One region of the Neptuniibacter sp. QD37_11 genome, then DNA from elsewhere that is predicted to be linked to it. Evidence: predicted binding sites of a transcription regulator. Region 1 holds the regulator's gene; the other holds the start of a gene.
What was found. The regulator sigma-54, encoded in region 1, starts transcription at its own class of promoters, with help from an activator protein. The targets are predictions, from matches to a motif close to TGGCACNNNNNTTGCTNT.

Region 2: ACMXYT_RS14515 (HAD-IIB family hydrolase) is a predicted target of sigma-54. The motif match lies at 1,719-1,736, and genes of this name have one in related genera.

Annotation. Positions count from the first base shown of each region.
Region 1 is NZ_CP180552.1:2,649,435-2,653,648, forward strand. Features, by position in the region: gene lptA (lipopolysaccharide transport periplasmic protein LptA) at 1-177, shown strand, start outside; gene lptB (LPS export ABC transporter ATP-binding protein) at 189-914, shown strand; gene ACMXYT_RS12320 (RNA polymerase factor sigma-54) at 969-2,483, shown strand; gene hpf (ribosome hibernation-promoting factor, HPF/YfiA family) at 2,542-2,832, shown strand; gene ptsN (PTS IIA-like nitrogen regulatory protein PtsN) at 2,849-3,307, shown strand; gene rapZ (RNase adapter RapZ) at 3,316-4,173, shown strand; gene ACMXYT_RS12340 (HPr family phosphocarrier protein) at 4,179-4,214, shown strand, end outside.
Region 2 is NZ_CP180552.1:3,097,401-3,101,614, forward strand. Features, by position in the region: gene ACMXYT_RS14505 (group I truncated hemoglobin) at 1-653, shown strand, start outside; gene ACMXYT_RS14510 (2Fe-2S iron-sulfur cluster-binding protein) at 665-1,630, shown strand; gene ACMXYT_RS14515 (HAD-IIB family hydrolase) at 1,859-2,737, shown strand; gene ACMXYT_RS14520 (glycosyl transferase) at 2,743-3,969, shown strand; gene ACMXYT_RS14525 (sugar phosphorylase) at 3,982-4,214, shown strand, end outside.

The DNA.
Region 1 (4,214 bases):
AAGAAATTAACCATTACGCAAAGTGCCAAAGTAGTACAAGGCAAAGACACCTTTACTGGCAATAAAATTGTTTATGACCTAGACAAATCAATTGTGGATGCTTTTGGTGCAACATCAAAAGACGCTAAAGAAAAAGGCCGTGTAAACATGGTCATTCAGCCCACTAAGAAGAAATAAGGCCTGCTGTAATGAGCTTATTGGAAGCGCGAAATTTAGCTAAGCGCTACAAAGGAAGAGAAGTAGTAAAAGACGTCTCACTTAAAATTAATAGCGGTGAGATTGTTGGGCTTCTCGGCCCCAATGGTGCAGGCAAAACCACCTGTTTTTATATGATAGTCGGTCTTGTACAAGCAGACCGTGGCCAAGTTAAAATTAAAGATCAAGATATCACAGCCCTTCCTATGCACGGGCGTGCTCGTGAAGGCATTGGTTACCTGCCTCAAGAAGCCTCAATTTTTCGCAAACTATCTGTACAAGACAACTTGCTCGCGATACTAGAAACACGAAAAGATTTAGATAAACAAGCTATCAAGTCCAAAATGAATGAGCTTCTGGAAGAATTTCACATCACTCATATTCGCGATAGCCTTGGCATGAGCCTATCTGGCGGTGAACGACGTAGGGTTGAAATTGCCAGAGCCTTAGCAACCGAACCTGAATTTGTGCTTTTAGATGAACCTTTTGCTGGTGTTGACCCTATTTCAGTCAATGACATCAAACAAACGATTCGTCACCTTCAGTCCAAAGGTATCGGCATTTTGATTACTGATCACAATGTCAGAGAAACACTGGATATCTGCGAAAGTGCCTATATTGTCAGTGAAGGCACTATACTTGCCAATGGTAAGCCTGATGACATTATGAATAATGAAGCAGTGCGCGATGCGTATCTCGGTGATCAATTCACCTTATAAACCCATAGATAATAACTAGATGATTGTAGCCTCTGGAGTTAGTGCCGCCGTATTATGAAACAAGCGCTTCATTTAAAAATTGGGCAACAGCTCACAATGACACCACAATTGCAGCAAGCGATTCGCCTGCTGCAATTATCTACACTGGATCTTCAACAAGAGATTCAGGAGGCACTTGAAAGCAATCCTATGCTGGATGTATCTGAGGATGACAACACTACTGATGTACCATCTAATGAACAGGATAACAACCTAGAAACACATCAAAGCGCTGCTGCCGAAGAATTAGAGAATAACACTTCAGCAGAACAGGACTTCGACGACACACCTGCGGCTGAAGATAATTGGAATGAGAGCATTCCTGAAGAGCTATCTACTGACAGTAACTGGGAAGACACCTATCAATCTTCCACACCAACGTTAAGTAAAGAAGATCTTGATTCGTTTGAATCAAATGACACGGCAGAAGAAACCTTACAAGATCACCTTCACTGGCAACTAAACTTGACGCCTATGAGCGATCTGGATCGACTCATTGCGACCAACATTATTGATGGCATTAATCCGGATGGTTATTTAACTGTTCCTCTTGAAGAGATTCATGAGCACTTTTTGGAACAAAATTCCGATGAGAGTGACGAAGTTGAACTTGATGAAATAGAAGCCGTACTGCATCGTATTCAACAATTTGATCCGGCCGGTATTGCTTGTCGAGACCTTAGTGAATGCTTAGCTATACAGCTTCGCCAACTTCCATCTGATACACCGTGGCGTAATGAGGCCATTAAAGTGGTCAATCAATACATCAAGCTTCTAGGCACCCACGACTATCGTCAATTAATGCGCAAGACGCGCCTAAAAGAGCCACAGCTACAACAAGTTATTCAGCTCATTCAAAGCCTCAACCCTAAACCTGGCGCTAGCATAAGCCAGACCGCTGCAGAATATGTCATCCCAGATGTCATCGTAACAAAACAACGCGGTGTTTGGACTGTTAACCTAAATCCAGAAGTTTCGCCTAAACTTAGAATAAACTCCGGTTATGCAGGTTTAGTAAAGCGTGCAGATAACAGTTTGGATAACACCTATCTGAAAAACCATCTTCAAGAAGCACGTTGGTTTATTAAAAGCCTACAAAGCCGTAATGAAACCCTATTAAAAGTGTCGAATGAGATCGTTAAACGACAATCTGGTTTTCTAGATCATGGCGAAGAAGGCATGAAACCTATGGTATTACACGATATTGCTGAAGCAGTAGAGATGCATGAATCAACTATCTCTCGTGTAACAACGCAAAAGTTTATGCACACACCACGCGGTATTTTTGAATTGAAATACTTCTTCTCCAGCCATGTCAGTACAGCTACAGGCGGAGCAGCATCTTCAACAGCAATCCGCGCCCTAATTAAAAAGATGGTTGCAGCAGAGAACACAGCTAAACCTTTGAGCGATAACAAAATCGCGCAGTTCCTCGATGAACAAGGATTCAAAGTTGCTAGGCGCACCATTGCAAAATATCGTGAAGCAATGGGAATTCCACCTTCTAATGAGAGAAAGCGTCTGGTTTAATAAAGAGATAATAAATAAGGACGGCGGCAAAACGCCTCCACTCAAGTAGGAGAGACCTATGCAGATTAATATTACTGGACATCATGTTGAACTGACTGATTCAATGCAAAACTACGTCCTAGAAAAAATGCAGAAAATTGAGCGTCACTTCGATAACATCACCAATGTTCAAGTAACACTAAGCATCGAAAAACAGCGCCAGAAAGCAGATGCAGAGATGCATGTCTCCGGCGCCCAACTGTTCGCAACTCACGAACACGATGATATGTATGCTGCAATTGACGGCCTGACTGACAAGCTAGACCGCCAAGTTATAAAACATAAAGAAAAACTCAAAAACCACAAATAGGCCTCCGCTACAACGTATTATGCTGGTCCATGAACTATTAACCCCCTCAAGCACCCTATGTGGTCTTGAGGGGAGCAGTAAAAAACGAATTCTGGAAAAAGCATCTGAAATTATTTCAGAGCAAAACCCTAACCTAGAAGCATCTTGTATCTTCAACGGCTTACACGGCCGCGAGAAATTAGGTAGTACTGGCATAGGCGATGGCATAGCTATACCCCATTGCAGACTAGCTGACTGCAGCGATGCCAAAGGCTACTTAATCAAATTAGCTCAACCAATTGATTTCGACGCTATAGATAGCAAACCGGTAGATCTTTTGTTTGTTCTTTTGGTACCAGAAGATGCTACATCTGAACACTTACAAACTCTTGCCGCGATTGCTGAGTTATTCAGCCAAGAAAGCGTGCGAGAACAGCTGAGAAGTGTTGCAGATAACGAAGCGCTCTATCAGGCAATTTGCCAACTTAGTTCATAGGATGTGAAATGAAGCTTGTAGTGATAAGCGGTCGATCCGGTTCCGGCAAAAGTACGGCTCTACAAGCTCTAGAAGATATAGGCTTCTATTGCATAGACAACCTCCCAGCATTATTGCTACCTGATTTAGTCCAGCAAATGAGTAGTGAACCTAGTCACCCGGATCGCATAGCGGTCAGCATTGATGCACGCAATCTACTCAGCAACCTTTCCAAATTCCCTCAAATTTTGCTTAACCTTCGCCAAGAACGATGGGCAGAATATGAAGTAATTTTTCTCGATTCATCTGAAGCTACGCTATTAAAAAGATACAGTTCAACCCGAAGAAAACACCCGCTTTCAGATGAACATAAGAATCTACAGCAGTCGATCCAATCCGAATCAGAGCTACTTGAACCCATTGCTAGCCTTGCGGATATCAGGATAGACACGACACGCCTCTCCCTTTATGACCTAAGGGATACAGTTAAACTCCGCGTAGCTAAACGAAAAGAGCAGACGCTTTCAGTTCAATTTGAGTCCTTCGGCTTTAAACATGGGGTACCTCTAGATGTCGATTTCGTATACGACGTCCGTGCGCTACCTAATCCCCATTGGATACCTGAACTAAGAAGATTTACGGGACAAGAGCAACCAGTCGAAGAGTTTCTGAACAATTCTCCTGAAGTTAACGAGATGATCAGCGACATTACAGAATTTCTATCTCGCTGGCTGCCCCGCTTTGCCGAAAACAATCGCAGCTATATAACAATTGGAATTGGATGCACTGGAGGTCAACATCGCTCTGTGTATATAAGCGAACGTCTGGCTTCCCATTTTTCACAGCGCATGGATAATGTTCATGTTCGCCATAGAGAATTGAGTTAACACTGATGCAAGAAAAAGAACTAGAAATCATAAATAAACTA
Region 2 (4,214 bases), 450 kb from region 1:
ACTACTTCGATGATGTTGATATGGAAGGTCAAGCCGCAAAACAAAAAGCCTTTCTAACCATGGTTTTTGGTGGCCCCCATAACTACACCGGCATGGATATGCGCGAAGGCCATAAACACCTCAAAGGGCTAAACGATAGCCACTTTGATGCGGTCGTTGAAAACCTAGCCGCGACCCTAACTGAACTGGGTGTTGGCAGTGAAGATATCGGCGAAATTGCAGGTATCGCGGAAAGTGTAAGAGATGACGTTCTTAATCGCCCTAAAGAAGGCGAGGCAGCCCAAGAGGAAAAAGAGATGAGTTTATACGAGCGAATTGGTGGCGAAGCAGCGGTAGATGCTGCCGTCGATATTTTTTACCGCAAAGTGCTTGCTGATGACCGTATCAGCCACTACTTCGATGATGTAGATATGGATGGCCAAGCAGCCAAGCAAAAAGCCTTCTTAACTATGGTCTTCGGCGGCCCGCATAACTACACCGGGCAAGATATGCGGGAAGGTCACAAACATCTTAAAGGACTTAACGAAACCCATTTTGATGCGGTCGTTGAAAACCTAGCCGCGACGCTGACTGAACTCGGCGTGAGTGAAAGTGATATCGGCGAAATTGCAGGTATTGCCGGCAGCGTTAAAGACGATGTGCTTAATCGCTAAGGAGTCACAACATGGTAAGCGTCAGATTTGAAGAGGCTGATATTACGGTCAAAGAAGGCTCTAACCTTTTAGAAGCCTTATTGGATGCTGGTCACGACATTCCCAATTCATGTCGTGCTGGCGCTTGCCAGTGCTGCATGCTCCAAGCAACAGAAGGTACGCCACCAGCTGATGCTCAAAAAGGTCTTAAAGAGACTCAAAAGCAACAGGGCTACTTTCTGGCTTGTCGCTGCCAGCCAAATACTGCAATGAGCGTTCAACGGAATGCGCAAGCATCCTCAACCGAAGGGATCTTAATCAGTAAGCAACAACTAACGGACTCCATTCTGCAACTCAAACTAAAAGCAGATATCGATTACTTAGCAGGACAATATATCAATTTAGTTCGTCATGATGGATTGAGCCGATCTTACTCAATCGCCAGCGTAAAAAGCCTCGATGACCATATAGAACTACAGCTACGTATTTTTAAAGATGGGCAGTTTAGCCAATGGGCACTCAATGAATTTGTACTGGGTGAAAGCATTGAGCTACAAGGGCCATTTGGCGACTGCTTTTATACCAAAACAGATCTCAACCAACCGATCCTTATGGCGGGTACCGGAACTGGGTTAGCTCCTCTTTATGGCATTGTCAGAGATGCCTTACAACAGGGTCATACCGGCCCAATCAGCTTATTCGCTGGCGCTAAAAATAGCGCAGGCTTATACCTAGTCGAAGAGTTAAAAGCGTTGAGTGAGCACTACGATAACCTCACTTATTATCCCGTTGTGCTCGAAGAAACTAGATCAGAACCAGACGGTTGCGAGATCGGTGATCTCAATGCCGTAGTCAAAAACAGGGTACCAAATACCAAGGGCTACCGAGCTTATTTCTGTGGTTCTGAAGATCGCGTCAAAACATTACGTAAACAAACATTTTTGGCTGGCGCCAATATGCAGGACATCTACTGCGACCTGTTCACTCCCTCGAGTTAGGTAACTTGCTAGCCTAACTCCACAAGCCGGCACTGCCGGCTTTTTTATTTACCAGCTGAAGATCTAAAACCCTCTATATACCTATTTCCGGCACGTTTCCTGCTGTTAACCCTATAAAACCCCAAATGCACCATTAGCTGCCAAATCACGATAAAAATCGCATGAAATGAGTGCAAACTGGTTAAAAATCAAAGAGAACAGCACCGTTTTGGTAAAGGAAGGTAAAACATGCACCAACCTCTACTTATATTCACAGACTTAGATGGATCCCTTCTGGATCACCATAGCTATAGCTATGCTCCAGCCATACCTACACTTCAGCAATTGGATAAGCAACATGTCCCAATCATCCCTACCACGAGCAAGACCTATGAGGAGTTACTTAGTCTGAGAAAAGAGCTCAATAACCAACACCCTTTTATCGTTGAAAATGGAGCCGCTATATACGTGCCGAAGGGCTATTTTCATTCCGAACCGCCTAAACACCATCTTGTTTCATCTTATGAAAAGGATGAATTTCATTGCTACGTATTCTCTAAATGCCGAGAAACATGGCAGTCACTGCTACAACACCTATCACGCTTCTTTCCCGATGAATTTATTACCTTCGCCCAGTTAGGCCCCTCAGGTATTCAAAGCAGTACCGGCTTAAGTTCAACAGATGCTGAAAAAGCAAACTCACGCGAGTTCAGCGAACCCCTAATTTGGAAAAGCACTGAGCAACGCAAGCAAGCATTTATAGCCATGCTTATAGAGTCAGGAGCCAATGTTCTGCAAGGCGGGCGTTTCTTAAACGTAACGGGCCATTGCGATAAAGGCCAAGCATTGAAGTGGCTATCCGCATACTACATAAAAGATCAAAACAACGATGACTTAATCAGCATTGCTGCTGGCGATAGCCAAAATGATGTCGCAATGCTAGATGCTGCGGACAACGCCATCATTATCCGCTCGCCTGTTGCTCCTAGCCCTCAAATTCGTAACCCCAATCAATATCAAACCCAAGCAACGGGCCCCGAAGGCTGGGCCGAAGGTATCAAATACTTTACCCGTCTGCGATCTAAAAGCACTAACGCTCATACTCAAGACATGCATACTAAGAGGTGATTTTTATGGCTGACTTTTATCAGAATGGCATTATCACGACGTTACATAATTTATCCGATCGCCCTTTAGTGGATCTAGAACGTGAACTTCTCCAATTCAGTCAAAAACGCCCTCTAGCACTGATTCTTCCGTCTCTTTTTTCTGAATTGGAAGGCCCTGCCCTTAGCCATATCATCGATGAAATTTGCGAAGTCCCGTACCTAAATGAAATTGTTATTGGGCTTGATCGCGCAGACGAGTCGCAATTTAGGTTTGCTCAAGAGTTTTTCGGCAAATTACCTCAGCACCACCGAATTCTCTGGAATGACGGGCCTCGCTTACGTGCATTGAACAAGGAACTCCAAGCATTAGATCTCGCGCCAAAAGAAGCGGGTAAGGGACGAAATGTCTGGTACTGCATGGGCTACATTCTGGCTTCAGGCCGGGCAGAATCAGTAGCTCTGCATGATTGTGATATCACCACTTACAACCGAGAACTACTCGCTAGACTGATTTATCCTGTTGCCCATCCTCAATTTAACTATGAATTTTGTAAAGGATTTTACGCTCGAGTAGCAGAAGGAAAAATTAACGGTAGGGTTTGCCGATTACTGGTAACACCTTTGCTCCGTGCTTTGAAAAAAGTGTTTGGAGAAATCGAGTATTTACAGTTTATGGATAGCTTTCGTTATCCACTGGCCGGTGAGTTCTCCTTTCGTAGAGATGTACTCAATGATATTCGCATACCGAGTGACTGGGGACTGGAAATAGGCGTTCTATCAGAGATGCATCGCAACTATGCGAACAACCGGCTTTGCCAAGTAGATATCGCTGATCGCTATGACCATAAACACCAAAACCTATCATTAGAAGATGCGAATGCCGGCTTATCTAAAATGTCGATCGACATAACCAAAGCCTTGCTTAGAAAATTGGCCACTCACGGACACACCTTCAGTACCGAAACGTTTAGATCACTCAAAGCCACATACTTCCGCATCGCATTAGATTTTGTCGAAACCTACCATAACGATGCCGTCATGAATGGCTTGCAACTCGATATCCACAGCGAAGAAGAGGCGGTCGAGATGTTTGCTCGAAACATCATGACTGCTGGCGAACAATTCCTTTCCAACCCAATGGAAACACCTTTTATTCCGAGCTGGAACCGCGTTGCCAGTGCTATGCCTGATGTTTTTGATCGTCTAGTAGAAGCAGTAGAACTCGACAATAAAGAACTGATGTATAGGTAAGGGAGCATTACAATGAATCACTCCCAAGAAGAACTCAGTTTTCAGGTCAAAAGTCATCTAGAGTTGATTTATCCTGATGGAGACACTGATCTCATCACATCTGAGCTGTTTACTTTAATGCGATTGGATGAGATATCTTTTACCCCCACTCCACATAAGAATCACTGGGATGCCTCAGATCTAATGGTGATAGCTTATGGCGATGCAATACATCACCCTGAAGAAACCCCATTAGCAACTTTATA